Linked DNA regions of Mucilaginibacter paludis DSM 18603. The protein of the gene in region 1 interacts with the protein of each later gene in a pairwise test. Links are inferred from orthologs where the notes say so. Each region holds a gene or a part of one and is shown on either strand. Other genes may lie near its edges.

What was found.
Region 2: the proteins of def (region 1) and MUCPA_RS29270 interact in binary tests that used the Escherichia coli proteins (3 or more experiments, as listed by UniProt). The link is inferred for Mucilaginibacter paludis DSM 18603 from one-to-one orthologs.

What each region holds. Positions count from the first base shown.
Region 1 is NZ_CM001403.1:3,660,715-3,675,981, forward strand. Bases 4,879-7,860 are described here. They hold def (peptide deformylase), read left to right. Parts: upstream 4,879-6,074; coding sequence 6,075-6,647; downstream 6,648-7,860. Other genes in these bases: MUCPA_RS15540 (ligase-associated DNA damage response exonuclease), read right to left, coding at 4,879-4,965; MUCPA_RS15545 (Fic family protein), read left to right, coding at 5,075-5,875; MUCPA_RS15555 (carboxypeptidase-like regulatory domain-containing protein), read right to left, coding at 6,749-7,387; MUCPA_RS15560 (NifU family protein), read right to left, coding at 7,508-7,786; MUCPA_RS15565 (Mrp/NBP35 family ATP-binding protein), read right to left, coding at 7,817-7,860. Outside these bases: MUCPA_RS15525 (glycoside hydrolase family 10 protein), read left to right, coding at 1-1,445; MUCPA_RS15530 (SDR family NAD(P)-dependent oxidoreductase), read right to left, coding at 1,455-2,207; MUCPA_RS15535 (ATP-dependent DNA ligase), read right to left, coding at 2,255-3,868; more of MUCPA_RS15540, read right to left, coding at 3,865-4,878; more of MUCPA_RS15565, read right to left, coding at 7,861-8,899; MUCPA_RS15570 (transglycosylase domain-containing protein), read left to right, coding at 9,010-11,163; MUCPA_RS15575 (NAD(P)H-dependent oxidoreductase), read left to right, coding at 11,232-11,861; MUCPA_RS15580 (HNH endonuclease family protein), read right to left, coding at 11,961-12,632; MUCPA_RS15585 (AAA family ATPase), read right to left, coding at 12,616-13,947; MUCPA_RS15590 (hypothetical protein), read right to left, coding at 14,077-14,538; MUCPA_RS15595 (hypothetical protein), read right to left, coding at 14,543-15,267. UniProt on the Escherichia coli protein: Removes the formyl group from the N-terminal Met of newly synthesized proteins. Requires at least a dipeptide for an efficient rate of reaction. N-terminal L-methionine is a prerequisite for activity but the enzyme has broad specificity at other positions.
Region 2 is NZ_CM001403.1:6,895,493-6,910,751, forward strand. The notes cover bases 12,251-15,224. They hold MUCPA_RS29270 (aspartate-semialdehyde dehydrogenase), read left to right. Parts: upstream 12,251-13,220; coding sequence 13,221-14,228; downstream 14,229-15,224. Other genes in these bases: MUCPA_RS29265 (NAD-dependent epimerase/dehydratase family protein), read right to left, coding at 12,251-13,000; MUCPA_RS29275 (ribonuclease E inhibitor RraB), read right to left, coding at 14,285-14,659; MUCPA_RS29280 (hypothetical protein), read left to right, coding at 14,770-15,224. In the rest of the region: MUCPA_RS29220 (DUF885 domain-containing protein), read left to right, coding at 1-1,532; MUCPA_RS29225 (IS4 family transposase), read right to left, coding at 2,072-3,277; MUCPA_RS29230 (NAD(P)H-dependent oxidoreductase), read right to left, coding at 3,547-4,158; MUCPA_RS29235 (LysR family transcriptional regulator), read left to right, coding at 4,263-5,168; MUCPA_RS29240 (hypothetical protein), read right to left, coding at 5,734-6,027; MUCPA_RS29245 (carboxypeptidase-like regulatory domain-containing protein), read right to left, coding at 6,077-8,812; MUCPA_RS29250 (hypothetical protein), read right to left, coding at 8,934-10,034; MUCPA_RS29255 (DUF2442 domain-containing protein), read right to left, coding at 10,047-10,271; MUCPA_RS29260 (YebC/PmpR family DNA-binding transcriptional regulator), read right to left, coding at 11,002-11,727; more of MUCPA_RS29265, read right to left, coding at 12,044-12,250; more of MUCPA_RS29280, read left to right, coding at 15,225-15,259.

The DNA.
Region 1 (15,267 bases):
AAAGAGAGTTCAGAGGCGTTTGGATAGCAACGGTAACTAACATCGACTGGCCCAGCAGCAGTTCATCATCATCATCTACCCAGATCAGAGAATTAACAGACATTTTAGATTCGCACCAAAAAACAGGTATCAACGCGGTCATGTTCCAGGTTCGCCCGGCGGCCGATGCTTTATACGCCAAAAGCCATGAGCCCTGGTCGCAATGGCTAACCGGGGTGCAAGGTAAGGCGCCCAACCCTCTTTACGACCCCTTGGAGATAGCTATTAACGAAGCACATAAACGGGGGATGGAACTGCATGCCTGGCTTAACCCCTACCGGGCAACCTTTTCGCCCGGTAGCAGCGTAGCACCCAACAGCATTGTTAATCAAAAACCGGAATGGTTTTTTACCTATGGCGGGCAAAAAATTTTCAATCCGGGTTTGCCCGAAGTGCGTGAGTATATTTTAAAGATTGTGTTGGATGTGGTTGATAACTACGACATAGATGGCATCCACATGGATGATTATTTTTACCCTTACCCCATTCACGGGCAAAAAATAAACGATGCTGACGCCTATAAAAAATACGGCGCTAAATTTGATAACATTGACGACTGGCGCCGAAACAACGTTGATGTGATGATCAAGATGCTTAACGACAGCATTCACGACCATAAACCTTATTTAAAATTTGGGGTTAGCCCGATAGGGATCTGGAAAAACATAAGGCAAGATCCGCATGGCTCGGAAACCAACGGAATTTCAACCTATTCGGAGTTATATGCAGATACCCGGAAATGGATAAAATCGGGCTGGGTTGATTACATGAACCCACAGATTTACTGGAACCTGGGCCACAAACTGGCTGCCTTTGAAAAAGTGGTTGACTGGTGGAGCGATAATGCCTATGGCAGGCATTTGTACATAGGGCAGGCACCTTATCGTATTATTGAAAATACGAGCGCTGCTTTCAGGCTCCGAACGCAGCTGCCGGATCAAATTAAATATATCCGCAAAAATACCAGGGTACAGGGCAGTGTATTCTTCAGTTCAAAATCGGTAACCAAAAACCCACTGGGCTTTGCCGATTCGTTAAAACAAACTTATTACAGGCACCCGGCATTACCTCCACCCATGCTCTGGCTTGATTCTATATCGCCTAACCCACCTTTAAAATTGGCGGTTAAACTAAAGCCGAAATCGGTTATACTCACCTGGGAAGAGCCCGACTTAGCTAAAGACGAGGAAGAAGTTTACGGCTATGTTGTTTACCGCTTTAACGAAGGGGAGAAAATAAACGTTGACGACCCTAAATACATCCTCCGCATTTTATACAGCGACGAAACCAGCTTTGAGGATACCGCTATTGAAAGAGGGAAAACTTATCAGTACGTAGTTACCGCTATTGACAGGTTGAAGAACGAGAGCTACCCATCAACAGCGGCAACGGCCAATACCAAATAATGGTTATTGTTAACTATTCATCACTGCGCCGCAATTGATATCAATGGATTGCCCGGTAATTGACCGTTGGCGGATGAGGTATTCAACCAGGTCGGCAATTTCTTCGGGCTGGCTCATTCTCCGTAGGGGTACGCTCTGCATAGCGATTTCGTAAAACTCATCCTTGGTCATTCCAATTCCGTCGGCAATCCCCTGCAAACCCTCTTGCGACATTTCGGTATCTACCCATCCAGGGCAAATGGCATTCACCAGGATATTCTCGGGTGCAAATTGCACCGCCCACGAGCGCATCAAACCCAATAGGCCCGCTTTTGAAGCGCAATAAGCCGAATAATTGGCAACGCCTAACCGGGCCAGCACAGATGATGTGATAATGATCTGCTTTTCTTCGCCGGTATTGATCAATTGTGGCAAAAACGTATTCACAAAATTATAGGTACCGGTTAGGTTAGTGGCAATAATGTCGTCCCACCTGTCGGCCTCGCCCCAGTAATTCTCGCCCCCGATGCCTGCGTTGGCAACCAGTCCGTTAATTACCAAACCACCTATCTGTTGGGCCGCTTCCACTAAACTTTCTTTATTACGGATGTCGGCTACCAATATTTGATGGTCGCTCCCCTTTAGTTCAGCAAGTGTTTGCTGTAAGGCCGGCTTGTTGCGCCCTAATAAAATACAATTGTGGCCCTGTTCAGCTAATTTTTGAGCTATTGCCTTGCCAATGCCGCTGCCGGCACCACTAATGATATATGTTTTTGATGCCATTTTTATTTCTGCTTGTATAAAATCCCGAATATAAATAATAGAACCAGCTATCCCAATAATGCCTTCAGGGTTTCTAAAGTATCGGCTTCTTCCATTGGCTTATCGGTGCGCCAGCGTAATATCCGTGGAAAGCGCAGCGCTATACCCGATTTATGCCGCGTTGATTTATTAATCCCCTCAAAGCCTATCTCAAAAACCAGTTGAGGCTTTACGGTACGCACCGGGCCAAATTTTTCAAGCGTATTGCGCTTTACAAAATTGTCTACCTTACGTATTTCTTCGTCGGTTAAACCCGAATAAGCCTTGGCAAAGGGCACCAGCTTATCGCCATCCCAAACGGCAAAAGTATAATCGGTATACAAATCGGCCCTGCGCCCATGTCCCTTCTGTGCGTAAATCATCACCGCGTCTATGGATAGTGGGTCTATCTTCCACTTCCACCAGTCGCCCCGCCTTCTGCCCACCTGGTAGTGAGCACTTTTACGCTTCAGCATAATACCCTCGGCAATCCTGCTCCGGGATTGTGTCCTGATCCGCTCCAGCTCGTTCCAACTCTCAAAAGTGATGATCTCCGAGATCCGGAATATTTCAGGATGCGTGGTAGCCAACTGTAGCTCTTCCAAAATAGCCCGTCTTTCAGTTTGCATTTTGCCCCGGATATCCACGCCCTGATATTCAAGGCAATCATAGGCGATAACAGCCACCGGGCTATCCTCCAATATCTTTTTACTGAGGTTTTTTCGCCCTATCCGGGTTTGCAGCACATTAAAGGGCAGAGGCATCCCATTTTTAAAACTCAATATTTCACCATCTATTACAGTGCCTTCGGGTAAAGCATACAGAAATTGATGCAACTCCGGAAACTTATCTGTGGCCAGGTCTTCACCCCGGCTCCAGATAAAAATCTGCCCATCGCGCTTAATCATTTGCGCCCTGATGCCGTCCCACTTCCATTCGGCCTGCCATTCATCCGCATTGCCTAAAGATGCTTGCAGTTCGTCGGGCGATTTTTGCTTTTCGGATGTTTCCTGAATAGGATAGGCCAGAAAGAAAGGGTAGGGGCGTGACACATCGTCGGACGCGCCTTCAGCCTGAACCAACTGATCAAAAGTATAACTCTCCGGTTCCCACTTACCCATCATGCGGTGGGTTAGGGTTGCCGCATCGTGATTTGAAATATCGGCCAGGGCTTTGATCACTAAACTTTGCGATACCCCAACACGGAAACTACTGGTGAGCAATTTATTAAATACAAAGCGCTCCTGCGTATCCAGCATCGCCCACGAAGCCAGCAGCCATTGTTTGCGCTCCTCTTCTGTTTTGGTATTTAGGCTATTGATCTCGGCTATCCACTCGGTAAGCGTTTTATTACTGCTGTTGTTATTTTGTGGCAGCAGCAAAGCGATGGTTTCGGCCAGATCGCCAACTACCTGGTAGCTCTCTTCAAACAGCCATACCGGGATGTGGGATGCCTCCATGGCCCAGGTGCGTACAAGTGTAGCGTTAATTTGCCGTTTGGGTTTCCTGCCGGAGAAGAGCGCCAGCATGTGCATCTTATCCGTATCGGGCACCGAAAGGAGGTAATCTTTCAGGATCCTTACCTTTTCATTGGTCTTGTTGGTTTCGTCGAGCGAAAGGAAAAGTTGGGCAAAGGCTTTCATAAGGTACCGGCCTCACCCCGGCCCTCTCCAAAGGAGAGGGAGTTATGATCGTTTGTAACCGGGTCATCTGCCTGTGTGGCGGCCACAGGAGCTGTATCTTCTTCGCTTTCATCGTTGCCATACAGGGTATACACCTCGTGGGCATCGAAGCCAATTTCAGATAAATATCGCGAAAAGCTGGCTGTATAACCGTGGGTTAAGTAAACCTTTTCGCAACCGGTAGCGTCAATCGCGCTGATCAAGCCGTCCCAATCGGCATGGTCAGAGAGGACGAAGCCCCTGTCGGCCGCGCGGCGCTTTTTGGCGCCGCGGATACTCATCCATCCCGAACAATAGCCAAAATCATAAGGCTGAAAACGGCGCATCCAGGGTGATCCTACGGATGATGGCGGGGCAATAATGATCCCTTTGCGGACTTCTTCCTTAGGCGTATCTATGGTGATGCGATGTGTTGGATTGAGTTGAATGCCATTTCTGCGGAGTGCTTCGTTGGTGTTTTCGATAACGCCGTGGGTATAAACCTTGCCGATGGAGAGATCCAGGTTCTGCAAAATACGCTGAGCTTTACCCAGCGAGTAGCCCACTACCACGCTGGCGCGGCCTTCCTTTATATTGTTGCACCACCAGCTATTCATATCATCAAATATTTGCGCCTGGGGTTTCCATTTATAAACCGGCATACCAAACGTACACTCCGAAATGAAATGATGGCAGCGTACCGGCTCAAAGGGGGTAGAGATCCCATCGTCTTCTACCTTATAATCTCCGGATACCACCCATACCTCGTCCTTATAACACACCCTGATCTGGGCCGAACCTATCACATGCCCTGCCGGGAACAAAGTGATCTCCACACCGTTCTTCATTATCTTTTCGCCATATTCCACTGTTTGGAGCTGTATGTCGCCCAAGCGGTATAGCAGCACCTGCTCTGATAGCTTATGAGCCAGGTAGCGTTTGCTGCCCCAACGGGCATGGTCAGAATGGGCATGAGTAATCACAGCATCATCCACCGGCTTCCAGGGGTCGATATAAAATTTGCCCTCGGCGCAGTAAATTCCGGTATCTGTAAATTCAAGTAATGGGTTACGTGCCATGTGAATATAAATGGCCGGCACTTAGCCGGGCCATTTGATAACATTAACATTTAGTCAATGTTTTATCTGGCCAGGTATTAAAAACTATAACTAATTTTGTTTTATTAAAATGAAAGACCTGGTTAAACTGATAGCGCGATATAATGAGCTTGGCATAGCCGATGTGATAGACCATGGCCGGTTTACCCTGATCGCTATCGACCATCATTCAACCCGGCTGGAGGGATCAACCCTTACCGAGGTAGAAACACAGGTTTTAATTACTGAAGGCCGAACGCCCAATGGAAAGCCATTGGAAGAAAGCTTAATGGTGACAGACCACCATGCCGCCCTTTTATTTACCCTTTTGAACGCGAAAGAAAAAAAATCACTAACCGTTTCTTTTTTACAGCAAGTAAATGCCCTGGTGATGAAAAACACTGGCAAAATTTATCATACCATTTTTGGCGTTATCGATTCGGCAACAGGAGCATTTCGCAAGGGCAATGTTACCGCGGGTGTTTCTTACTTCCCCAATTTTGACAAAGTGGAGCGTTTAACAAGCGACTTGCTAAAAAAGGTAAATGATGAAATGCGCGCCCCTTTAACTATAGCTGAGCAAATAAACCTCTCTTTTGATGCTCATTTTAACTTGGTTAGTATACATCCTTATTACGATGGCAATGGCCGTACTTCCCGGTTACTTATGAATTATATTCAGGCTTATTACCACCTACCTTTGGCTATTGTAAAAAGCGAAAACAAAGCAGCCTATATCCAGGCTCTTGTTGATACACGTCAGCAGCAAAATATTCAAATATTTCGCGATTTTATGAGCGGTGAATATGCTTTGCTGCTTGAGCTGGAAATTGAAAAATTTGAGGAAATGAAAAATCCGTCAAAGGGGTCTGGGTTTAGTTTTCTTTTTTAACAGTCACAGCCTTGTGGATTGATACGAATTGTTAACGAAATGATTGGCTCAGCGTATTTTATTTACTTACTGCCTTCCAAATTAAATCTATTGGTAAATTTCTTAAATGGTTTGCCATCCTTTTGTTTATAAAATCAACTCACATTCATAAAACCATTAAAATTTCCATCAAAAAATTAAATATCTTATTTTTGCAGTGATGAAATATCCCATTATAGCCTACGGCGACCCGGTATTAAGACGAGCAGCAACAAATATTGAACCCGACGAATATCCACACATTAAGGAATTGGTTGAAAACATGTTCGAGACGATGTATGCCGCCCGCGGTGTTGGCTTGGCTGCTCCACAGGTGGGTTTATCTATGCGTTTATTTGTTATTGATGCCACACCGTTTGATGATGACGAACCCGAACTAAAGGATTTTAAAAAGGTTTTTATCAATGCCAAGGTATTAGAAGAAACAGGCGAGGAGTGGAGTTTTAATGAAGGCTGCCTGAGCATCCCCGATATCAGGGAAGACGTTTATCGTAAACCGGTGGTCCGCCTGTCGTACTACGACGAAAACTGGAAACACCATGAAGAAACCTTTAAAGGATTAGCGGCAAGGGTTATTCAGCACGAATACGACCACATTGAAGGTAAATTGTTTACCGATAAGCTGAGCCCGTTGCGCAAACGTTTGATCCAGAAGAAGCTGACCGATATTTCGAAAGGGATTGTGAATGTGGAATATAAAATGAAATTCCCGGCTGCTAAAAAGGGTCGTTAATGGATTATCAGGTATCCAAAATCAGCCTCACCGAAATAGAGAAATATGTAACGAATGCCCTGCTTAATATGATATTAAGCAGGATAATATAGATTAAAGTATTAATTATCGCTTACGCCGCGGCTTTTGTTACCCTCGCTAATTTCTTTGATTAAAGCACCCCATGCAAAAGGGTTAAACAACGGATTGCTAAGCGACGAATGCTGGTTGATAATAGCATTGTGCTCATCCTGAAAAAAAGCATTTTGAATTTCTTTACTATCCCGCGGAAGCGACCGTGTTAATGATGCGATAGATTTTCCGGTCAGGTTTTTACGTGCTATCTCCAGGTCATCGTCGGCTATTTTTAACGTTAAAAAATCCTTCCTGAATTCGTCCGTCGTAGCCCATGGAAAAATACGAACCACAGGTAAATTGATGGATTGCCCATTTAATTTAACATGCAGCGTATAGCTCCTGTCCTTGGTGTTTGATGGTATTACCACCAGGGTAGAGGCATAACCAATAGATGTAAAACGCAAGGTATCACGCTCATGTGCTACAAAAGAGAAATAACCCTTATAGTTAGCCAAAGTACTCTGCCCCTTAGCAGATAAGTTGGTGATTGTTGCATACGGTATTACGGTGCTGCTATCGGCACTTAATACAACACCAGTAAATTGCACCAGCGGCCTTTCGTTTTTTTGTGCGAAAGCCGATACGCCAATTAAGGTAAACCATATCAAGATCAAACGCTTCATTAATGATATGCTATATTTTGGATGAGTCAATTTGTTAAAAAATATTAAAATCAATATGCAAATTACGCAATTTCTGGGCCAAAAGTATATCCACCTCTCAATAATTTAACACAGTTTAACTTATCTTAGGTTCTCGGGCAAAACTGCCGCTGGATCGTCAATATCCGTCAGGTTAATGGCTTCAACCCCTGTAACTTCCGGAACGGCTTTTTTTATTGCTTGCTCTATGCCTGCCTTAAGCGTCATGATGCTCATCGGGCAAGATCCGCACGAACCCAATAATTTCAATTTTACTACATTGTCTGCGGTGATCTCTTCAACCGAAACATTCCCGCCATCAGTTTCCAGATACGGACGAATGGTATCTAAAGCTGCTTCCACCTGATCTAAAATTGTCATTGCTTATAATTTACTGTAAATATAAATAATTTATTGCATTTGTGCTGCTTGCTGCGGCCTGGCATTCACAATGGCCACCTGCTGGGCCACCCGTTTAGCCAGATCGATAAACGCTGCCGACATCGGGTTATTATCGTCTAATATCAGCGGCTTGCCTGCATCACCAGATTCGGTAATCCCTTTTACCAAAGGGATCTGTCCTAAAAACGGAGCGTTAATTTGCTCAGCAAGCTTTTTACCGCCGCCTTCACCAAAAATATAGTATTTGTTGTTGGGCAACTCTGCCGGAACAAAGTACGACATGTTTTCAATAACGCCCAGTATAGGTACGTTAATGGCCGGCATTAAAAACATGCCTATGCCTTTACGTGCATCGGCCAGGGCAACATCCTGCGGGGTAGTTACAATTACTGCGCCTGCTATCGGGAAACCCTGTGTAATGGTGATGTGGATATCGCCCGTACCCGGAGGCAAATCAACAACCAGGTAATCCAGCTCGCCCCATTCGGCATCATTAAATAGTTGCTTTACCGCGGTTGATACCATTGGCCCACGCCACGGAACCGGCTGATCCGGGTCGGTAAAGAAACCAATGGATAATAACTTGATGCCGTATTTTTCGATAGGCTCAATCCGCGTTTTACCATTTTCCTGGCTTGCCCTCGGTTTGGCACCAACCAGGCCAAACATAATAGGTACCGATGGGCCGTAAATATCAGCATCTATCAAACCCACTTTTGCGCCCGTATGGGCTAAGCCCAGCGCCAGGTTGGCTGCCACAGTGGATTTACCTACGCCGCCTTTACCGGATGCCACGGCTATAATGTTTTTAATTCCAGGTAAACTATTGTTGGCTTGGGTTGTCACCCGGGATGTCATATTAATGCTAACGTCCGCTTCTTTGCTTATAAAATGCAATATCGCGTTGCGGCACGCGTTTTCAATCATGGCTTTCAGAGGGCATGCCGGTGTAGTTAGTATAACGGAAAAGCTTACCTTAAGGCCATCAATGCGGATATCCTCGATCATTTTGAGTGTAACCAAATCTTTTTTCAGATCGGGTTCTTCAACATGGCTCAGTGCGGCAAGTACTTGGTCTGTAGTGATGATCATTTTTAAATAGAATAAATATAAAACAGCTTATGCGGGAGTTTGTTACAATAAAATTGAATGCAGAAAACTGTTGTAAAGATAAGATTATTAGTTTTAGTTAAAATTTACTGATGCGCCGTCTCAACCCTAAATATATCCGTATTGCCGGAATAACATTTCTTTGTTTATTTATAATCGGCCTGATAGCTGGCATTATAGCCTTCTCCAAGCGCGAAAAGTTGTTGCGATCTGCTATCAGCAAAGCTACTGCAAAAGCCAAAAGAGATTATAATTTAGATGTAAAAATAGGTTCTGCCCACTTTTCGGGCTTAAGCACGGTGTCTTTTTCCGGAATTACAGTAGTGCCGGAAAACCGGGATAGCCTGGTAAGCATCAGCAATTTTGAGGTAAGTGTAAAATTATGGCCATTGTTGTTTGGTAATATGAAATTGGCATCGGTTAAGCTTGATAACGGCGTATTAAACCTAAGCAACGTAAAGGGCGTAAAGAATTTTGATTTTCTATTTAAAAAGAAAAAAGACACTACCGACACCCATTCGGGAGGGGATATATCTGTTGTGGCCAATAACCTGATTAACCAGGTACTTTATAAAATTCCGGACGAACTCGATATCAAAAACTTTACCATTAAGTTTCACGACGATAGCATCAACGTAAAGCTGTTAACCCAATACGCGCTGATCAAAAACAGCAACCTCAGCTCGGCCATCATAGTCAACAACGGCGAATCAACGCTGCATTTCACCGGCAAAATGCGTCCTTCGGATAAATACATCGATGTTAAATTTTATGCTGACAACAAAAAGGTGGAACTGCCATTTATCCAGAAAAAATTCGGCATGAAGCTTAGTTTCGATACCATCAGCACCGAACTTAAAAAGGTAGAACGCAGCGATGGCGAAACCCGCATTTATGGTTATTGGGCTGTAAAAAACCTGCTGATCAATCATCCTAAAATAGCATCAAACGATATTATCATCCCTTCGGGCTCCATCGATGCTAACATTTTTATAGGCGAAAATTATGTTTCAATCGATAGTTCGTCGGCCATCCATATCAAGGATGTAACTGCCAACCCTTATATTAAATATACCTTAAAACCAGTAAAAGTTTACGAGGTAAAATTGCATACCGATTTTATTGACGCGCAAAAGATTTTTAGTTCTTTCCCGATAGGTACATTCGATGCGCTCGAGGGTATACAGGTTGCCGGAAAATTATCTTACAATCTTAATTTTTACCTGGATACCTCGAAGCCCGACGATGTTCAGTTTGATTCGAGCCTGAAACAGGATAACTTCCACATTGTGAAATATGGCCGTACCGACCTGAATAAACTGAACGGCCCGTTTGTATATACGCCCTACGAAAAAGGCAAGCCGATGCCCTCGCGGATGATTGGCCCATCGAACCCCGATTATACCCCGATCGGAAAGATTTCGCCATACCTGCAACACGCTGTAATGACGGCCGAAGACCCTACCTTTTTTAAACATAACGGTTTTGTTGAAGAAGCCCTGCGCAAATCAATAGCTATCGACTTTAAAGAGAAGAAGTTTAAACGGGGCGGCAGTACCATATCAATGCAGCTGGTAAAAAACGCCTTTTTAAGCAGGCAAAAAACCATGGTGCGTAAGGTAGAAGAAACGCTGATTGTCTGGATGATTGAAAATACGCACATCATATCAAAAACCAGGATGCTGGAAGTATACTTCAACATTATTGAATGGGCCAAAAATGTTTACGGCGTAGGTGAGGCATCCCGTTATTACTTTGGCAAAAGCCCATCTGAGCTTAACCTTGGCGAAAGTATTTATATGGCGAGCATTGTACCCAAGCCCAAAACCGGCTTATACGCGTTTGAGCCTGACGGTAGCCTGAAGGGTTACCTGGCCAATTATTTTAACAGCCTTGGCAGCATGATGGCAATGAACGGTTATACTCAGCGCGATAGCAGCAACTACGGCTTTTACGATGTAAGGCTCCGGTCGGCATTAAGGCAAAAGGTGGCTACAGTTGATACTGCCGCGCTGGATAAGATGAACCAGGACGATGAGGATAACGATGCCGTCCCGGTAGTACCGCAGCCCGAAAAGAAACCTAATTTTTTTCAGCGCCTGTTTGGTAAAAAAGATACTACCAATAAAAAAGAGGTAATTGATACCGCAGGCAAGAGCAAAAAAGAACTTCGCCAGGAAAGACGCGAACAGCGCCGTAAAGAAAAAGAAGCCAAGAAAAAACTCCAGGAAAACGGGCTTTTTTAGTATTGACATAAGGGTGACCCAAATACATGTTCAAACACCTATATTTGATTATTATTTAGAAAATCACCATGTCTCTGATAGAAAAATTAAACTGGCGCTATGCCACCAAAAAATTTGACCACACTAAAAAGTTAAGTGCTGAACAATTAGAAAGTTTGTTAAGTGCAGTTCAGTTGGCTCCATCATCAATGGGTTTACAACCTTACCGGATATTGGTTGTTGAAGACGCCGAGATCCGTGAGCAATTACGCGAGGCCGGTTACGGTCAGCAACAAATAACCCAGGCTTCACAACTGATTGTATTTGCTGCCGAAACTAACCTTGACGAAGATTTTGGAAAGAAGTATATAGACCGCATAGCCGAAGTACGCGAGATTGGCCGCGAACACCTTGCCGCTTTTGAACAAATGGTTTTAGCGAGTGTTAACGGTCAGGGCGAAGGTGAGAAAATTGTTTGGGCGCACAAACAAGCCTATATTGCCTTAGGCGTGTTGTTAACCGCTGCTGCCGACATGAACATTGACGCATGCCCCATGGAAGGTTTCCTGGCAGGTAAGTTTGATGAAATATTGGGCTTGAAAGAAAAAGGATTAACCACATCGGTTATCGCTACAATCGGTTTCCGTGCCGAGGACGACAGCTATAGTAAATTAGCCAAAGTACGCAGGCCTAAATCGGATTTGTTTATCCATATCTAAGCTTTTTTATTGATTTGAAGGGGTTCTGCCTTAACATAACCCCTTCAATCATTTTGAATACATGCGCTACTAATTCCAATTCTCAAATAAGAGGATGAATCAGCGCTGTTGATTATTCTCAGAAGCGTTATCAACGTATTTTTCTTTAATCATTTTTGCAAAGGCCGAATATTCCCCTGAAGTTTCTATAAATTCATCTAAAAAAGTTCTTGCTCTCGGATCAATATTATAATAGCTCGCTAAGAAGACGAATATTCTTACTTTTTGATTCCTGTCCTTAATTAGTGTTTGCTTATTTAGTCCATAAATTCTTTCGGATGTCTCTCCACGTTTATTTTTAGGTTTAACAATCGAAACAAGGGTTTCTGCATCAAACTCAAACGAAAAAAAATCATTAGGATCCTCTTCACAAGGGTTAATTAACAATCCTCCCTCACTTTCTAATGGCCACTCGTCTCCTTTCTGCCCGGCACCATTACACTTTTTGCAAGACAATAGCAAATTCTCCCAAATTACTGCTTCGTAAGGAAATTTTGCTTTAGGTTTAAAATGTTCGATATCACCATAGTCGACATTTTCAATATAAGACTCACAAAAAGCGCATTTTCCATTAAACATTTCGCTTAAAAATGCTTTTATCTCAGGATGGCGGTATTTGCTAATAGCTTTATGTCGTTCATCCGCAGATGAGGCATTTTTGATTTTTTCTACCCAAATAGTTTCCTTCTTTTGTAAAACAGATGGTTTTCCTGTTCTATTTATTTTTATCATTTAATTTATCCATAAGAAATTCCTGAACTTTAAAATCTAATGAGTTCTCATTAGGCAGCTCACCTAAAGCCTCTCTCACTAATGGGATCGCAAGATCCAATTCTGTTTGTTCGGAATTATTAAGTGTTTTCTTTTTTTTCAATTGAAAGTACCTGTCTAATTTATTTTGCGTCTCAGGAGAAAAAGGAGAAATCAGTCCAAATGCCTCACTTTGTAGAATTTTGTCGACACTTAATGCATGAATGTTTTTTATCTCCTCTACAATAGTGTTATTATCTTTACGATAAAAACGGTATGTAACGGCATCTTCACCAGATCCGGCAGCAATTAGTGGACTGTGCGTAGCCATAATAAACTGCATTCCAGGAAAAGTTTGTCTCAACAAACCTGCAATTGTTCTTTGCCATGTCGGGTGCAGGTGTATATCTAACTCATCGATCAGAACAACCCCCTCTTCATTTAACGGATCATCACTCAATGGAAATGCTTCAATTAATCTCCAAATTAAATCTCCTGCAAGTGCTAATACGCTTCTAAAACCATCAGACAATGCTACGGTGGAAACTTTTGAACCTTGTACTTTAAACCAAATCCGTCCGTTACCGTCGATAGAATCAAATGAATTTCCCTCTGGTAGTAATTTATTAATTGCCTTAATACCCCACTCTTTTTGTTTTTTTGCTATTGAATCATCAGATTTTGATATTCTATAATCCAGATATACCATCCAAGTTTCAAACGCTTCTAACGCTTGGTCCTCTCTAAACTGCGTGAAAAAGTTTGTATAGCGCAATGGGGTTTGCAGGGAAGGTACTAATATCCTATTAGCACGAGTGAGTCGCCTAAAAGCTCCATATCCTGCACCAAACCACCCTTTCCCTTTTGGCAACAGAGCATTTTCCCTCAACCAAGGTATAACTCTGCTATTGGTATCCTCTGTAATTATAGGCTCTGTAAATGTTTTGTTATTTATTGTCAGTTTTTCACTTCCTGTAACATAAAAAGTGTATCTAAACATTTTCCGCTCTTTTTTCTCATTGCCATACTGTCCAGGATCATTTAGTCCCTGATGTAATACAATGGTCATTTTTCCTGGTTTAAAATTATCTTTTAGCCATCCATCAGGTTTTAGAAGCTGTGCAGCTCCCTCAGGGCCAGCTAATAGCAAAGACAACGCTTGTAATATGGTGCTTTTTCCGGTACCATTTTCTCCTAACAGATTAATCCAGGGATATGGTTCTTTTTTTGTGCCTAATTTAATGGTCTGCTTTTCAAAGCACTTAATATTGTCCAAAGAAATCTCTTCTACCCACATTTGATTTTGTTAATAAATCAAATCTAACAAAATTGCGCCATTTATAACACGCTACGCAATCGTATCATCCGTTTCGATAATTACAAGCACCGGCCAAACTACAATTAGCAATAAAGTTGCAATTGTTTTTTAATCCAGCGTGTCCGGATAGGTGATCTTAAGATCACTTATTATTTTGCTTTTTACAGGCCTCGCGCTAATCAAATACAGGATGACAGCCACCGCCACCATAGCAGCAATGAGGTTGCCGGTTAAAAGCCAAACCGCCGTATTAAATAGCGCAGCACCCTCGAGCGGAGCGTAGCGCATTATACAGGCGGACATATACTGGGTAAGCCTGTTACTTACTGGCGCAGAAAAGTTAATTTCGGCAAGCTTTTTATGGTACAGAAAACCGCTTACAAAAGCCATCATTGCAGCTAAAGCGACAGCTACGTATAACAACGGAATATCGCCGGGCTCAATGGCGGTGTGTACAGGCCCCGGTTTTATGGATGAAGCTACCACCAGGAATAGCGTTGAGCCCGTGCAAAGCGCGATGTGAATAATTCGTATTACTTTAAATGAAGGCGGTTGTTGATTGTTATTCATCAGTCTATTCGATTTCGTTTAGTTCGATATTATCCCAGGTTTGCTTGCGGTAATAATTAAATAATAGCCAGTAAACCAAGGCCGCAGGGATAATGGCAATCCAGATCACCATCTCCCATCGCGAAAGTACGTAATGGCCGAAGCCAAATATACCGGCAAGGGCAGTTATTAACAACGAGGTTATTATGCGCCCTCCAGCTTGCTTGTTTAATACCGGCCTTGAAAAGGGAAGCCCCTTTACTAAAAACAATGCCATCACAATACCATAAAGCTGGATCATCAGGAAGGCCAGTATAATATCGTTTATAACGGCGGTTCCCCATACAGCCACACAAGCCGCGCCTAAAACAAACATATAGGGTAAAAAGTAGAGCGCCGTAATGGCCTTGTACATACCCGCCAAAATTTTACCGGGCTTGCTGATGGGTAAAGCATAGTATACCCAGGCGGCCTTATACTTTTCGGTTTGCGAGATCTGTTGCAGAATGGCAGCCAGTACAATAGAGCTGAAGTAGAGCAAAAAGATATAACTTTTGCCATGCTGCATTTTGTAAAACTGCCCGGCAACGTCGCCACTACCTGATAAGGTAAAGTAAGCAAAGTACACCGGTATAAAGGCAAATTGCGGATAAACCTTCATTTTAAACTCGCGCGTGCGGGCAGCCAGTTTCCAGGTGATCCGGAAGCCGGCATTCTCAACCGGGTCGGGCGCTAAAAAGTTTGCGATTT
Region 2 (15,259 bases), 3.2 Mb from region 1 along the record:
GCCGCGCCGACCAGGTTGCTTTTATTAAAAGCCAACAGAGCCAGTTAGCCGGGTTCGACATCAAAAAGCTGCCCGCCGCCAACCAGATCGATTATCACCTGATCCAGAACCAGATCCAATCGTCGTTATGGCAAATAGATACGCTTAAAGCTTACCAGTGGGATCCGTCTTCATACAACATCATCGGCAATTTTGCATTTATCCTGAACGAAAACTATGCGCCTTTGCCCAAACGGGTTAAAAGTTTTTACGAAAAAATGGCCAACATTCCGGCCTACTACGCCGAAGCTAAAAAGCAGATTAAAAACCCGGTGGTTGAGCTAACCAGCCTGGCCATAGAACAACATACGGGAGGCTTATCGGTTATTGAAAAAGATTTTGCCGACTCGTTAAAAAAAGCCAATATCCCGGCAACGGAACAAAAAGCGATGCTGGCCCGTGTAAAAACATCGGTAGCGGCTATCAACAACTTTACCCAATGGCTAAAGGACTTAAAGAACCCTACACCGCGCAGTTTCCGCCTCGGTAAGGATTTGTATGCTAAAAAGTTTAAGTACGATATCCAGTCGGCCTACAGCGCCAAACAGATTTATGATTCGGCCATGGTGCGCAAAAAGTATGTGCACAGCCAGATGTTTAATTTGAGCAAGCAACTGTGGCCAAAATACTTCGGTAAAAGCAACATGCCGGCTGATACCCTGCAGTTGATCAGCAAAGTAATTGATACTTTATCCGTTAAACATGCCAAACCGGAAGACTTCCAGTCTACCATCGAAAAAACACTGCCCCAGTTGGTTGATTTTGTGAAGCAAAAGAACCTGCTTTATATCGATCCAACCAAACCGCTCGTTGTACGTAAAGAACCCGGCTATATGGCTGGAGTGGCAGGCGCATCGTGCAGTTCGCCGGGGCCCTATGATAAAGGCGGCAACACTTATTTTAACGTGGGAAGCCTGGCCGGATGGCCTAAAGAAAAAGCCGAAAGCTATTTACGCGAGTATAACCAGTACATGCTGCAAATATTGTGTATCCACGAAGCTATTCCCGGGCATTATACACAGATGGTTTATGCCAACCAATCGCCAAGCCTGATTAAAGCTATTTTAGCCAATGGCGCCATGGTAGAAGGCTGGGCAGTTTATACCGAGCAGATGATGCTTGACAACGGCTATGGCAATAACGAGCCCGAAATGTGGCTGATGTGGTACAAATGGAACCTGCGCTCGGTATGTAATACTATTTTAGATTACAGCGTACACACCGGTACCATGAACCGCGATGAGGTTGTTAAACTACTCACTAAAGAAGCCTTTCAGCAACAAGCCGAGGCCGAAGGCAAATGGAAAAGGGCCAGCGTAACCAGCGTACAGCTAACCAGCTATTATACCGGATACAAAGAAATAACCGACCTGCGCAATGCCTACAAAAAGAAAATGGGCAGTGCCTATAAACTCAAAGAATTTAACGAGAAGTTTTTAAGTTATGGCAGCGCACCGGTTAAATATATTAAGGAGCTGATGTTAGCGAAATAAAGCCCCACCCAAACCCTCCCTGGTAGGGAGGGCTTAAAAAAAGGTTAGGCTATTCTTAAAAAAAATGTCATTTCGAGCGAGGTACGAGAGAGAAATCTTTTGCGAGCGATAGGTCTGCTGTAGGCTCATCGCGTGCGACAGATTTCTCCCTCTGGTCGACAATTGGGGTTGGGGTGTTTCTGCCGTAGTTATTCCGTAGTCGGTGTCCCCACCGACTATGCTATCACCGTTCAGGATTTGCATGGGAAACTCTCTGCACTTTTTAGCCGCTCGCATAGGACACACCCCTCCACCCCTCTCAAGAGCATAGCCGTCAATTTAAGTAGCTGTACTTATATATTGTTGATTTTCAGTAATTTAATTTTTAGGCGCGGTTTGCCCGCATGGGCAAACCTATGTATTTTTACTCTCATATTTTTCGTTTTTTAAGGCGGGGAGGTTTAGATGGCCCCGCCTTTCTTATTTTTGTTTAACTATCTAAATATAGTATTTAAATATCTAATAATCAAATACTTATTACAATTTCTTCTATTTTTAACCTATGTTTTCTGTGCTCTTTTGAAAGGTGCTTTAAGTTTAATTTCTCCAACAGAGCTAACCACTTTGAGCATATCCCTAAAAGACTGCGCTCGCAATTCTTCTTTCGTAGAAGCGATTAGTCGATGCACCTTTAAAACACTAATTTGACCTATCTTACCGATAGCCATGCATATTTTCCAACTCAAAACTGCCCAGATCAACTTACTGTATAATATACTGGTTATACGATCCGAACTTCCTTTGGGGAACGTGTGTATCTTTAAAAACGACTTCCATGCTTTAAAAACCAATTCTATCTGCCATCGCAGGTGATATAACTTTTGGATCAATTCAGCGCTATATTTTTCGCTCACCAGGTTGGTAACAATAAAGTTAAACCCTGCCCGCTCTTTGAATCCCTTACTGGTGGTACTGCCTTTCTTTTTATTGTACTTTTCAGTATTGGCTATCCGCCTTGCCTTGAGCTCTTCACTTACCGGTTCTATTATTATCCTTACCGGCATCTTATCAGCTCCGATATATACCTGTTGATCAAATACGCCGGTTATGCCTTGTAGTTTCGACAACTCTAACTTTTGGTATTGGTCGTCCTTTAATAGATAAATCGTTGTTTTCGGACATAATTTATTAATAAAGAAAGCTTTGACTTTGTTAATATTGTTCATATAACTCAAGTGAGTGTAACCCAGATCTCTCATATATAATACCCCCGGCTGAATTGATGCCTTGTCCAGATGACTCTCACCCTGGTCATTTGCGTTGGCCGGAGTTACTTTGATATCGCTTTTACCACTTTTGATTTCAAATTCAAATTGTACAGATGCTCCCGCTTTCATCCCACTTCCTTTTGTTCCGGGGAATGTCTCTGCAATAACTTCCGGCAACGCGAAACGGGTGGAATCTTTGATACGGATCTCCAACCCTTGTGTTTGTTCTTGCGGTAACTCAACTGCTATTAATTGCTCAAAAACGGCTTGTACAAATTTTGTCATATTGCTGTGATGTCTTTGATGCAATGCCTGCTTCGAAATATCAAGCCCATCCCTCCGCATTAACTGCATACTCATGCCGTTAAACGATTGATCTCCATCAAATAACGCCATATCCAATAGTTCCTTGCCTCCCACTTTTCGTTTGCGTTGTATAGCCTCTGTTTTACGGGCCAGGCCATCTAACACCGTTGGTTCAAATAGTTCCGAACTCATTCGCTCGAATAATGACTGCAATTTTGCAGTTCCGATTCTTGCTCTAAAAAAATTTTATCCCTTTTTTTTCTAAAGTTGACGGCTATGCTCTCAAGAGGGGAATCGCACGGGCCGCCGCTTTTTTCGATCGAGGTACGAGTGGGGGGCTTATGCCGTAGTCGGTGTCCTAACCCAGTACGAGCAAAAAATGGGGTTACCAAAAGATCTCCCCAACCGGGGGAGATTATGCACCTTGGTTTGTTTTTTGGTGTGCATGAGCGCTATGCGGTTTAGAGGGGGCTTTCGCCTATAAATACTTTGCTAAGGTGCGCCTCGTAGCGTTGCATATCCTTGGGAATATCGGCATTCTTTTCTACATCATGAAAATGCAGGCTTTCCAATTGTTGCATGCCGGTGAATGCATTCATCCGGTGGAAACCAAATAAGGCGCCCTCATCAACACTGTGCTGGTTAAAAAATTCGCCGGGTAGGGTAAAGGCTTTGGCTGGCGCGTTCCACGAAGTGGTGATCATGTATTTTTTGCCGTGGAGCATCCCACCGGTGCCGTAGTTGATTGCCGGATTGGCCGACGAGCGGCCATCGCTGTGGTAAATTCCTTTTTGATGCCCTTCTGTAAATACCACATCTATATATTTTTTAAAACCATGCGGCAACTGAAACCACCAGATAGGGGTATGATAGATAATAACATCAGCCCACACAAAATTTTCAACTTCCTGCGCCGGGCTGTAGGCCTCGTTAATATCTGTTGAGCGCAGCTGAAAGCCGGGCTGCTGCTTAAAAAATTGCCTGGTGGCCTCAAATATGGTTTTATTAAAACGTCCGCCGGAGTGGCCGAATATTTGCCCACCGTTAATCACGAATATATTTTGTGCTTTCATTTTGTATTTTCTTTTTAAATTCTCAACAAAGCTACCGCGCCTGTATCCTTAATTAAAATAATATAAATCATACATTTGTATCATAATTATGATAGGTAAATGCGATGGTTAATTTAGAATGGTTCAGAACTTTTAAGGCGATATACGAAACAGGGACGCTAACCGGCGCTGCGGAGGCCCTGTACATATCGCAGCCGGGGGTTAGCCTGCATTTAAGTTCGTTGGAGGCACATGTAGGTTATAAACTTTTTGATCGTTCGTCGCGCAAAATGGTATCTACCGAGCGGGGCAAAATACTGTACAACTTTATCCTGGAGCCACTCAGTAAGCTTGAACAGGCGGAACAGCACTTCCATAAAAGCATTGAAAAAGAGCGACCTACCATCAGCATCGGAATGTGTTTTGAAACCTTTCAGTTTACGCTTGAATCTTACCTGTCGTCCTTACAGTTTAACGTGATCATCAAATTTGGCGATTATCCCGAGATGCTGAAAGACTTAGACAGCGGGATATTAGACCTCATTATCACGCCGCAAAAAGGAGATTACAAAGGCCTGCTTTACAAGCCATTTTTTAAGGAGCGCATTGTAATTATTGCAGGAGCCCAAACCCAAACCGGAGAGTTTAGTACACTGCTGCTCCAAAACGATAAAAATGCAATACACCAATGGCTGCTTAAACAAATATGGTACGGCACAACGGCCGATATGGAGCATCTGCGTAAATTTTGGCATCTCAATTTTGGAAAGCGGCCCGATTTTAAGCCGAATTATATTGTACCTAACATGAGCTCCATTGTACGATGCCTGAGTGGCGGCAACGGCATTGCCGTTATTCCGGATTTTTTATCGAAAAAAGAACTCAATTCGGGTAATATCAAAATCATTTGGGACGGCTTCGAGCCGATAGAAAATACGCTTTACTTCGGCACCAGGAAAAAAACCATCTACGCCGAACAAATTAAACAGATTGAGGAGATCTTTTTAAAGGAAATGATTGACCGGCCGTAGGCAATGATATCGCTACAGAAAACTATCACCGGGATTTGCATAGGTGGTCGGTGGGGACACCGACTACGGGTAATAATGTTATTTCTCCCTTCGGACGAAATGAAAATAGGGGTTGGGGGTGCTTACGCCGTAGTCGGTGTCCCCACCGACTATTATCACCTATCACCGAGGATACCGACGAAGGGTGAAAAACTATCACCGGGCAGGGTTTGCATCAATTGTCGGTGGGGACACCGATTACGGGTAATAATGTTATTTCGATCGAGGTACGAGAGAGAAATCTTTTACGAGTTATAGGTCTGCTGTATACTCATCGCGCGTAAAAGATTTCTCCCTCCGGTCGAAATGACAATTAGGGTTGGGGTTTATCCCGCAGTCGGTGTCCCCACCGACTACCATCACCGGGGCAGGATTTGCATAAGTGGTCGGTGGGGACACCGACTATTGGCAAAAAATGGAGTTATCAAAAAGTCTCCCTACCTGGGAGATTTAGAGGGTCTTTTATCCCGTAGTCGGTGTCCCCACCGACTATTTATGCCAAGCAAAAATCGCTTTAAATCCCTTATCACAACTCCAGCTCCGTGAGCAAGGTATCGATATAAACAAAATACTCCAGCGGCGATATGCTGCCACTGGTGTATTTAGCCCTCACGGCATCCATCTGGCGGTAAACATCAACAGGCAATGAGGCATCCGGGTTAATCTGCCGGATAAGCCTGAGCTTTAGTTCGAGGTTCTTTTTCACCAGGTTGATAATGGTACTCTCTACAGAGCCAAATACCTGCTCCCAGGATGTGATTACCTGTTGCTGGGCATCTATTAAATTTTTAAGGGCAAAAAGCGGGTCGGCTGCTTCCATATCGGGTTCCTGTTATACCCTTAAAATTAAGCCATATACTTTAAATAACCTACTGAACTTTGTATCTGTATACAAAACGACCTATGTTACCATCCGCGTCGATGCCTTCAATCACGGCCCTGTAAGTGCCTTTGGCATCAGCATTATAAAAATCAAACGATGTTGTGCCAGTAGCTTTATCGGTCATTAACCTCGGGTTCCAGTAAATGGTACTGCGCAGATCTGCACGTTGGGTAACGCTTGGCGGGGCAATGTATTTAGGCGAATAAAACTCGCGGCTCATGTCGAATCCCTTAGGGTTAAAGGTAACCAGGTATTTAGGCGGAAACAGATCCGCCAGTTGTTGCTGCGTAATCTTGGTGCCCTTCGGTATTTTTTTGGTATTGATCTCGATAACGCCGCTGGTTTGGTACCGGCGGTTAATACCGCTCACACCATCGTTTAAAAACACTTCAACCGATTCTACTTCCGGAGGGTTAACGTTATTGAGGTAATTATAATCTACCTGCATACCGTTAAAAAATATGGCAACCGGGGTAGTTTTCTTTCCGGCATTGTAATCCCTGGTAATGTAGAAGTTATTGTTATCATAGGTCATGCCCATCACCATCGTTTGGAGGCACATGGCAAAATTTGTACATCCTGTAAACCTGTCGCTGTTGATAGTATGGTCGGCAAAGCTTAAGCCTGTAAGCTCCGGAAAGTCCTGGTAGCCCGGTTTCTTCTCATACACCTTATCCTTAATCTGTACCTCTTTAAGCACGTGCGAATTATTGTACTGCCGTTTGGTATTCTGTAAATACGGATACATTACACTATCGATATTTAAAATTTCATCGGGCGCATTAATGTTGCTGGATATTCCCTGTAACGAACTACCCTCAACCATAATCATCAGGTTGTTATTTTGCGGATTATTGCGCGCATTTAAAATCACTTTAGAAGAATCGGGGATCACCAGTTTGGAGAACTTGAAGTTGCCCGACATATCGGTAGTGGTTTGCACAGAAAAGTTTTTATCCGGCACCTGCAGCCTTACGTTGCCTTTGGCTATCGGCATCCCCGATAAATTACGCAGCGTACCCTTAATCTCCATTCCTTGCTCGGGTAAAAAAGCAATGCGGGGCATCCTGTCGTTCAAAACATCGCTAAACAAAAATCTGCGGTAGCCTTGTGTAAGCATCAGCACATCCAAATCGGCGGCTGTTTGCTCATTGGGGCGGTTAAAATAGTAGTTAGGCTTTTCAATGTATCCCTTCAAATCCGAGGATAACAACAGGCTGGTTAATATGGTAGTTTCTGCATCTTCATTAAACGGAACCTTCGTTTCGTCTATCACGGCTACTGACAGGCTGGCCTCAACCGGTAATGATTTGTTTTTTGCCGAAACCTGCATTTTTACCTGCTGCCTTGGTGCAAAGGTATTTCGTCCGGCTGTCATGCTCAGGTTAAGCTTATCTTCGTTATGTTGTATAAAGGTAATCCGCTCGCTCAAAGGCTCGCCGCTTGCCGAGAATATGGTGAACTGAACAATGCCCGAAGGGAATTTATTTTTAAGTATGGGCGCCGTAAATACCGGCACCTGGAGTGCGGTTTTAGCCGCGTAACAAACAAAACCGCCACACTGCCCCAAAACATACACCAGTTTGCCTTGGTTTTGAGCAAAATAGGCGCTATTGGCCGTTACCTTTAAACTTAAAGTATCCGATTTGGTATTATAAACCGCGAGCGAAATTCCGCTTTGCTTAATTTTAGGTAGCTCGTAACTATTACTTGTACCATCGGCAAAAGTTACATTGGCTTTGTAGGTTTTACCATCTTCAGGCATCAGCAAAAATGAGCCCATACCCAAGTGCTGCGATTTAAAATCAGCTAACACAGCGCCGGTATTATCGGTAATGGTACCTTTTACATCAAGCCCCAACCCGTTTGACCCGATGGCCTTAAAGGCTATCCTGGTACGGATGTTGTTAACCAGGTCGCCTCCTTCCGGAAAAAACTGCATATCCGCCTCGCCTATAGCTGAACGCAATGGGAATACATTGTTCACTACTTTTTTGTTACCCAGATCAATGCTGGTAAAGAGTAAGTTTTTAGCCGTAACAGGCGTTTTGCCCCCGCCGAGCGGGATGTTTAAATAACCGTTGGCATCGGTTGATTCTTTGCCTTTTAAGGGTTTATCCTCGTCGTTATCAATCGTCCAGCTTACTTTTTTATTGGCGTAAGGGTTACCTACGGCATCTTTAAACAAGATACGGGCGGTTGGTACTTTTTGCTGTTTGTTTTTTACGGCATCTAAAAAAGTAACGTGTGTAATCACCTGGTTATCAACCGGGTTGCCTACAGGTACGGTTTTGTTAAAAAAGTAAGCCGGATCAAAATTACGCATCCAGTTGGTATAAGCGCTTAAATGGTAGTTACCTTGTTTATATAGGGTTTGTGTTAACACGATACTGCCCGATGCCACACCATTAAAAACCTGCACTTTTAATGCCTGTACCAACGAATCCCTGCCGCTAACAATATCGATATACATGATCTTACTCAAGTCCGACGGCTGGTGTAAGCCAATGGTTACATAAGCTTTGTACCAAATGGTATCGCCAACGGAATAGTACGGTTTATCCATGTGGAGATAAACTTTTTCGTACGGATGCTCATGTGTAAACTTATTGGTTTTGGCAATGATAGTATTGAGGCTCATTGTATCGCGCTGCGCATACGATGACAAATGAAAAAACGTGATCAGTACGGAAAAGGCAAGTATGTATTTCTTAAAATTCATTCAAAGAAGATTTGTAACAAATAATTATGGGCCAATATACCCATTTACGATATCGCTTAGGGGATTAGTACGCATATTTAACACTTTTTTACATTTGATAGTATAAAGTGATGAATGTTTTTTATTGGAGCCCCCCAGGCCCCTGAAGGGGGAGTTTTTGATTGGCCTCAGTTCCGGGTGGAATGCCCCCCGGCCCCCTGAAGGGGGAGTTTTTAATTGCATCCGCTTCGGATGCAATAATATTTTCGGTGTTTGATGGTTCATCGGTTTGTTTTGGAACTGCGGGCAAACTTTCTGCCGGGGCAGGAGCCGGGCTTGCAGCCGATTTAAACTTGGGTTTGAAGCCTAATTTGGGTGGCGCAGTTTGCTCCACTGGCGGTTCAGACTTTTCTTCAGGAATTACTGGCGCATCCGCAGCTGTGTCAGGTGCTGGACTTGCCGCCGATTTAAACTTAGGCTTAAAGCCTAATTTAGGCGGGGCTGTTTGCTCTGCTGGCGGTTCGGGCTTTTCTTCGGCCGCGTCAGGTGCGCTTTCCGATGCCGGGGTAGGGCTCGCTGTTGATTTAAACTTCGGCTTAAAACCTAATTTGGACGGGGCTGTTTGCTCTGTAGGCGGTGGTGCCGGTTTTTCTCCGGCCGCGTCAGGTGTACTTTCAGGTGCCGATTCCGGGCTTGCCGCTGATTTAAACTTCGGCTTAAAGCCTAATTTAGGTGGGGCTGTTTGTTCTGTTGACGGTTCCGGTTTTTCTTCGGCCGCGTCAGGTATACTTTCAGGAACAGGTGCCGGGCTTGCCGCTGTTTTAAACTTCGGCTTAAAGCCTAATTTAGGCTGGGCTGTTTGCTCTGTTGGCGGTTCAGGTTTTTCTTCGGCCGCGTCAGGTATACTTTCAGGGGCCGGAGTAGGGCTTGCTGCTGTTTTAAACTTAGGTTTGAAGCCTAATTTAGGTGCCTCAGCTTGCTCGGGGGCTTGCAGTTGGCTGATGGCATCAGTAACGGTTTGCTCTGCTATTTTATTTTCGATGATTACCTTTTCAACTTTGGGTTCATCGGCCAGATGGAACTTTCTGCGTAAAGAGTTAAACCAGTATTTTTTAGTATAATCAAAACTCTTTTCGCCCATTTGTGCGTAATGCAATTCAAATTCGGCAAAAAGCTCCGGTTCTGCTACCTGAAACAGTTGCAGGTTTATCTTTTTCTTTTTGAAGAATTCCTCAAACGTCATTATTTGTCAAGTTTATAGGCCGGTAATCGTAATCTCTTCGTTCAGTTTATTCCAGCGGATGCCGTTCGCGGTCAGTATCCAATCATTGCGGTCGTCATCCCCGGCGTTTTGCAACTTAGGGAACCAAGCCAGCGGAAAAGCCTGCTGCTTGCCGCCATCTATCTCAACATAAAGCATCCCGTTCTGGAAAGTTACTTTAATGTCTTTTTTTTGCTTGCGCGATGTGAATATTGCCATAAGCCCCCTCTCAATCTCCCCCGGTAGGGGAGATTTTTTTATTTTAGTTAAATTTTAACCTGACGAAGTATCATGACGACAGCTTTTGCGCACAAAAAATGGGTGTCATGCTGAGCCTGTCGAAGCACGGTGTGGTGGCCTCTACAAGCGGCATTTATTCTCATTTAATTTGCGAGCAAGCATAGTACAATGCGTCTTCAAAAACACCTCGTACTGGGCCGTGCCGCACGTCCTCCGGCAGGCTTATAATAATGTATTGTTAAGGTATCAATTATCAATACATCTACTTTTGCTCCAATAATCAGTATTCTTAACGTACAGCATCGGCACGCTCAATCGCCGCGTGAAGGGCTGTTACTTTTGTCTTGACACAAAAGTAACCAAAAAGTCAAGACTGCCCGATCCTTCCACCCACAGGCCAACTCCCGGCCCGGCGTGCAGTCGGGCCTTTGCCCGCTTTACCTCTGCACCAAAAAACCTACGATTTTCAAACGTCATCTCTGTTTTTTCCGGGCTCGCACGGTAGGCCAATCGCAATGACACTTTTAATACTGGCTGTCAAATAACTTAAGAGAACGTCATGATAAGACACGAAGTAATCTCTACTTAACAAAGCCCGCTCTTCTGTTCGCTCTGTATAGCATAGAGATTGCTTCGTCGTTCCTCCTCGCAATGACGCTGAGGATTAAGTTATTGGTTATGAGTGTGATTTCTATGTCACAATCTCCGCTTATTCTTCCATATTATGGTAAACCGCTTGTACGTCGTCGTCCTCTTCCAGCTTGTCAATCAGCTTCATTACGTCGGCGGCTTGTTCCTCGGTAACCTTGGTGTGCGATTGTGCGATGCGCTCCAGCTTGGCCGATTTTACTTCGATTCCTTTTTCTTCCAAAGCTTTCTGCATTTTGCCGAAATCCTCAAACGCGGTTTGGGCTACGGCAATGTCGTGCCCGTTTTCGTCGGTTTCAATGTATAGCTCTTCTAAGCCGGCATCTATCAGTTCAAATTCCAGCTCTTCCAGGTCGTGGTCGGCGGGTTCAAAACGAAAGATGGATTTACGGCTGAAAATAAAATCGAGCGATCCGGTTTTACCCAAGCTACCGCCTGTTTTAGTAAAATAGCTGCGCACGTTGGCAACGGTGCGGTTGGTATTATCGGTAGCGGTTTCTACCAGTACAGGCACACCATGTGGCGCGTAACCTTCGTAAACCAGCTCCTCGTAGTTTGATTCGTCTTTGTTCGACGCTCGTTTTATAGCGGCATCAACTCTGTCCTTAGGCATATTAACGGCCTTGGAGTTTTGTATAACCGTTCTTAACCTTGAATTGGTATCCGGATCAGGGCCGCCATCTTTAACGGCCATTACAATTTCTTTACCCAGACGGGTAAATTGGATGGCCATTTTGGCCCATCTTTTAAACTTTCTTTCTTTACGGAATTCGAATGCTCTTCCCATTGTATTTTTTGGGTTATTAGTTTTTGTGTTACTCGTTATTGGTGTTCATGGTTAATAGTCCATAGACCATAGTCCATGGACCATAGTAAGATCAAAGTTATAAAATCTACTTTGTTGGTTCATCTTTCGTATGGTCAATAGCTCATCATCCATAAACCATTAGGAAGGCCAAAGTTATAAATCTAAATTAAATCAAAAACCCATAAACTATCGACCACGAACTATCCCCATGGACTAAAAACTATCGCCATGGACTATGGACTATCGACCATGGACTAAAAACTATCCCCATGGACTATGGACTATCGACCATGGACTATCCCCCGTACACTCTTTTTAAATTGCTCAACATATCTTCGGTCATCCTCGGCAAATCAAATTCGATCTTCCAGCCCCAATCCTTTGCCGAATAACTATCGTCAATTGATTTCGGCCAGCTATCGGCTATGGCCTGCCTGGGGTCGTTATCAGCATAGCTCATCTCAAAACCGGGAAGGTGCTTTTTAATTTCCTCTGCTAAGGTGCGCGGCGTAAAACTGATCCCCGCCAGGTTATAGCTTGAGCGAATGGTGAGCTTTTCGGCCGGGGCATCCATCAACTCCAAAGTAGCGCGAATGGCATCATCCATATACATCATCGGCAGTTCGGTATCGGCTGATAAAAAGCTTTGATAGCTGCCTTTTTTGATGGCTTCATGAAAAATATGTACCGCGTAATCTGTTGTGCCTCCACCGGGTGATGCCCGCCAGCCTATTAAACCCGGATACCTGATGCTGCGCACATCAACACCATATTTGTTATGATAATATTCGCACCAGCGCTCGCCGGCCAGTTTACTAAAGCCATAAACAGTGTTCGGATCCATTACGCAATACTGCGGGGTATGGTATTGCGGCGAGTGCGTGCCAAAAACGGCTATCGAGCTCGGCCAAAATACTTTGCCTACCTTAAACTCCACCGCATAATCCAATATATTGAGCAGGCCGGTCATGTTTAGGTCCCAGGCCAGCTTGGGTTTTTGCTCGCCGGTGGCCGATAGCATGGCGGCCAGCAAATAAACCTGGGTAGGTTGGTGCTTATCAAAAATATGATGCAGGTTCTCTTTATCCAGCACATTTGAAAACTCGAACGGGCCGCTATGGCGTATGGCATATCCCGGATCGTTAATATCGCAGGCAATAACCTGCGCGGCACCATGCACCGCACGCAGGGCCGTAACCAGTTCGGTACCAATCTGGCCGTTTGCACCAATCACTAAAATCTTTTCGCTCATAAATACTTAGTCCAGATTTGATGGCAAAGGTAAAAAATTGACGGAAATGAAATCAATTTTAGGGGCCCCGGCGGCGGCTATTTATGAAGTATTTAACCGGGTAGTTAATATACTTTGTTTATAGACTATGCATAATTTATTAAAATGTTTAGCATCAGGCAAAAAATTCGCATATTTGGTTCCTGTTTTAATAATCTTATATCTCAAATTTTAGTTTAAAATGAAAGTCGCAGTTGTAGGTGCCACCGGATTAGTGGGCACCAAAATGTTGCAGGTTCTTGAAGAACGCAACTTCCCGGTTACAGAATTGATTCCCGTAGCTTCTGAAAAGAGTGTTGGTAAAGAAATTACCTATAAGGGCAAGCAATACAAAATTGTATCTATGGATGAGGCGATCAGCAAGAAGCCGGACATTGCACTGTTTTCTGCCGGCGGCGGAACTTCGTTAGCGGATGCGCCACGTTTTGCCGAAGTGGGTACTACCGTAGTTGATAACTCATCTGCATGGCGTATGGACCCCACCAAAAAATTAGTGGTGCCCGAAGTGAACGCTGATGTTTTAACTGCGGATGATAAGATCATCGCTAACCCCAACTGCTCTACCATCCAGATGGTGGTGGCACTTAAACCGCTGCACGATGCCTACAAAATCAAACGTATTGTGGTATCAACCTACCAATCGGTTACCGGCACGGGTGTAAAGGCGGTAGACCAGTTAATGAACGAGCGTAAAGGCATCGACGGGCCCAAAGCCTATCCTTATAAAATTGATTTGAACGTGATCCCCCAGATTGATGTTTTCCAGGATAACGGATACACCAAAGAGGAGATGAAGATGATCAAGGAAACCCAAAAGATTATGGGCGACGACAGCATCCGCGTTACCGCTACCACCGTGCGGATCCCGGTAATGGGCGGCCACTCCGAGTCGGTTAACATTGAGTTTGAAAAAGATTTTGATGTGGAAGAAGTGAAGGCGCTGTTAGCCAAATCGCCGGGCGTTATTGTAACCGACGATATTGCCAACCTAAAATACCCTATGCCGCTTGACGCACACGAGAAGGACGAAGTTTTTGTAGGCCGCATCCGCCGCGATGAAACACAAGCCAATACCTTAAACTGCTGGATAGTGAGCGATAACCTGCGTAAAGGTGCCGCTACCAACGCCGTACAAATTGCCGAATACCTGGTGGCTAAAAACCTGGTTGGCGTTCCGGCTGAAGCGTAAGATTTACATTTTGATATGATGGATAGGGATGACTGGGAGGTTATCCCTATTTTTATTTAACGGCCCTCTACCTCCCAGCCGTCCAAGATACAATCGTACTGATATCCAGCATCCCACATGATTTGGTTCCATTGATTAATAGCTTCTATCTCCATTAAAACGGGACTGCTAAATCCTCTGATTTCGAAATGTTCATCATAATCCCAGACTTCAATTTCGGTGTATTGAGGATAGTTCCCGCATAAATAGTCCCTAAAAAGAGTAGCCTTATCTTCTGTATCGGTCACGAAAAAGAAATTTACAGGCAGTTGATCCGTTGGCTCAATCCCATCGCTATAAATTCTTTTTAAAACATCTTGGTTTACTTCTAAATGTATCTCGTTTTCGTAATGTTCTTTGGTGAAAACAGTATTTTGTTTGGTGTTTGCCATGGCAGTCTATTTAGGAATGAAAGATACGTGAAAATTAAACATTACCTTATGGTGGCTCAACAAATGAACAGGAAGATTATACCTATTTTTATCAGCAAATATTTCAACGAATGAAACCCATCCTTTTAGCAGCTTTTATTTTTTTTGTACCCAATAATTTGCTTGGTCAAAATTTAACATCTAAAGGCATTGAGGCTGATCTATTACAAAGTTTTAAGAAGATTGCTTACTGGGCAGAAAAAAGGTATTCAAATTACGACGAGCAAAGTGATAATAAATTAAGACAGGCGAATGATGTTTTTGGTAAAAAGCTAAATGAATATGCGAAAAAATATCCGGCTACGATAAACGAACCGTTCCTGTCGTTATGCAAAGAAAACTTGGGGATTGAAACATCCAAAGATAGTTTATTCAGAATTTATTCGTGGGATACACAAACAGGCGGCACCATGCATTTTTTTGCAAATGTTTTGCAATATAAAACCGGTAAAGAAACCAACGCGGTATTAGATACCGCACGCGGCGATGGCGATAACCGCCCTAACTACAATAAAATTTACACGCTGAAGGCAAACGGAAAAACGTACTATCTGGCAGTAA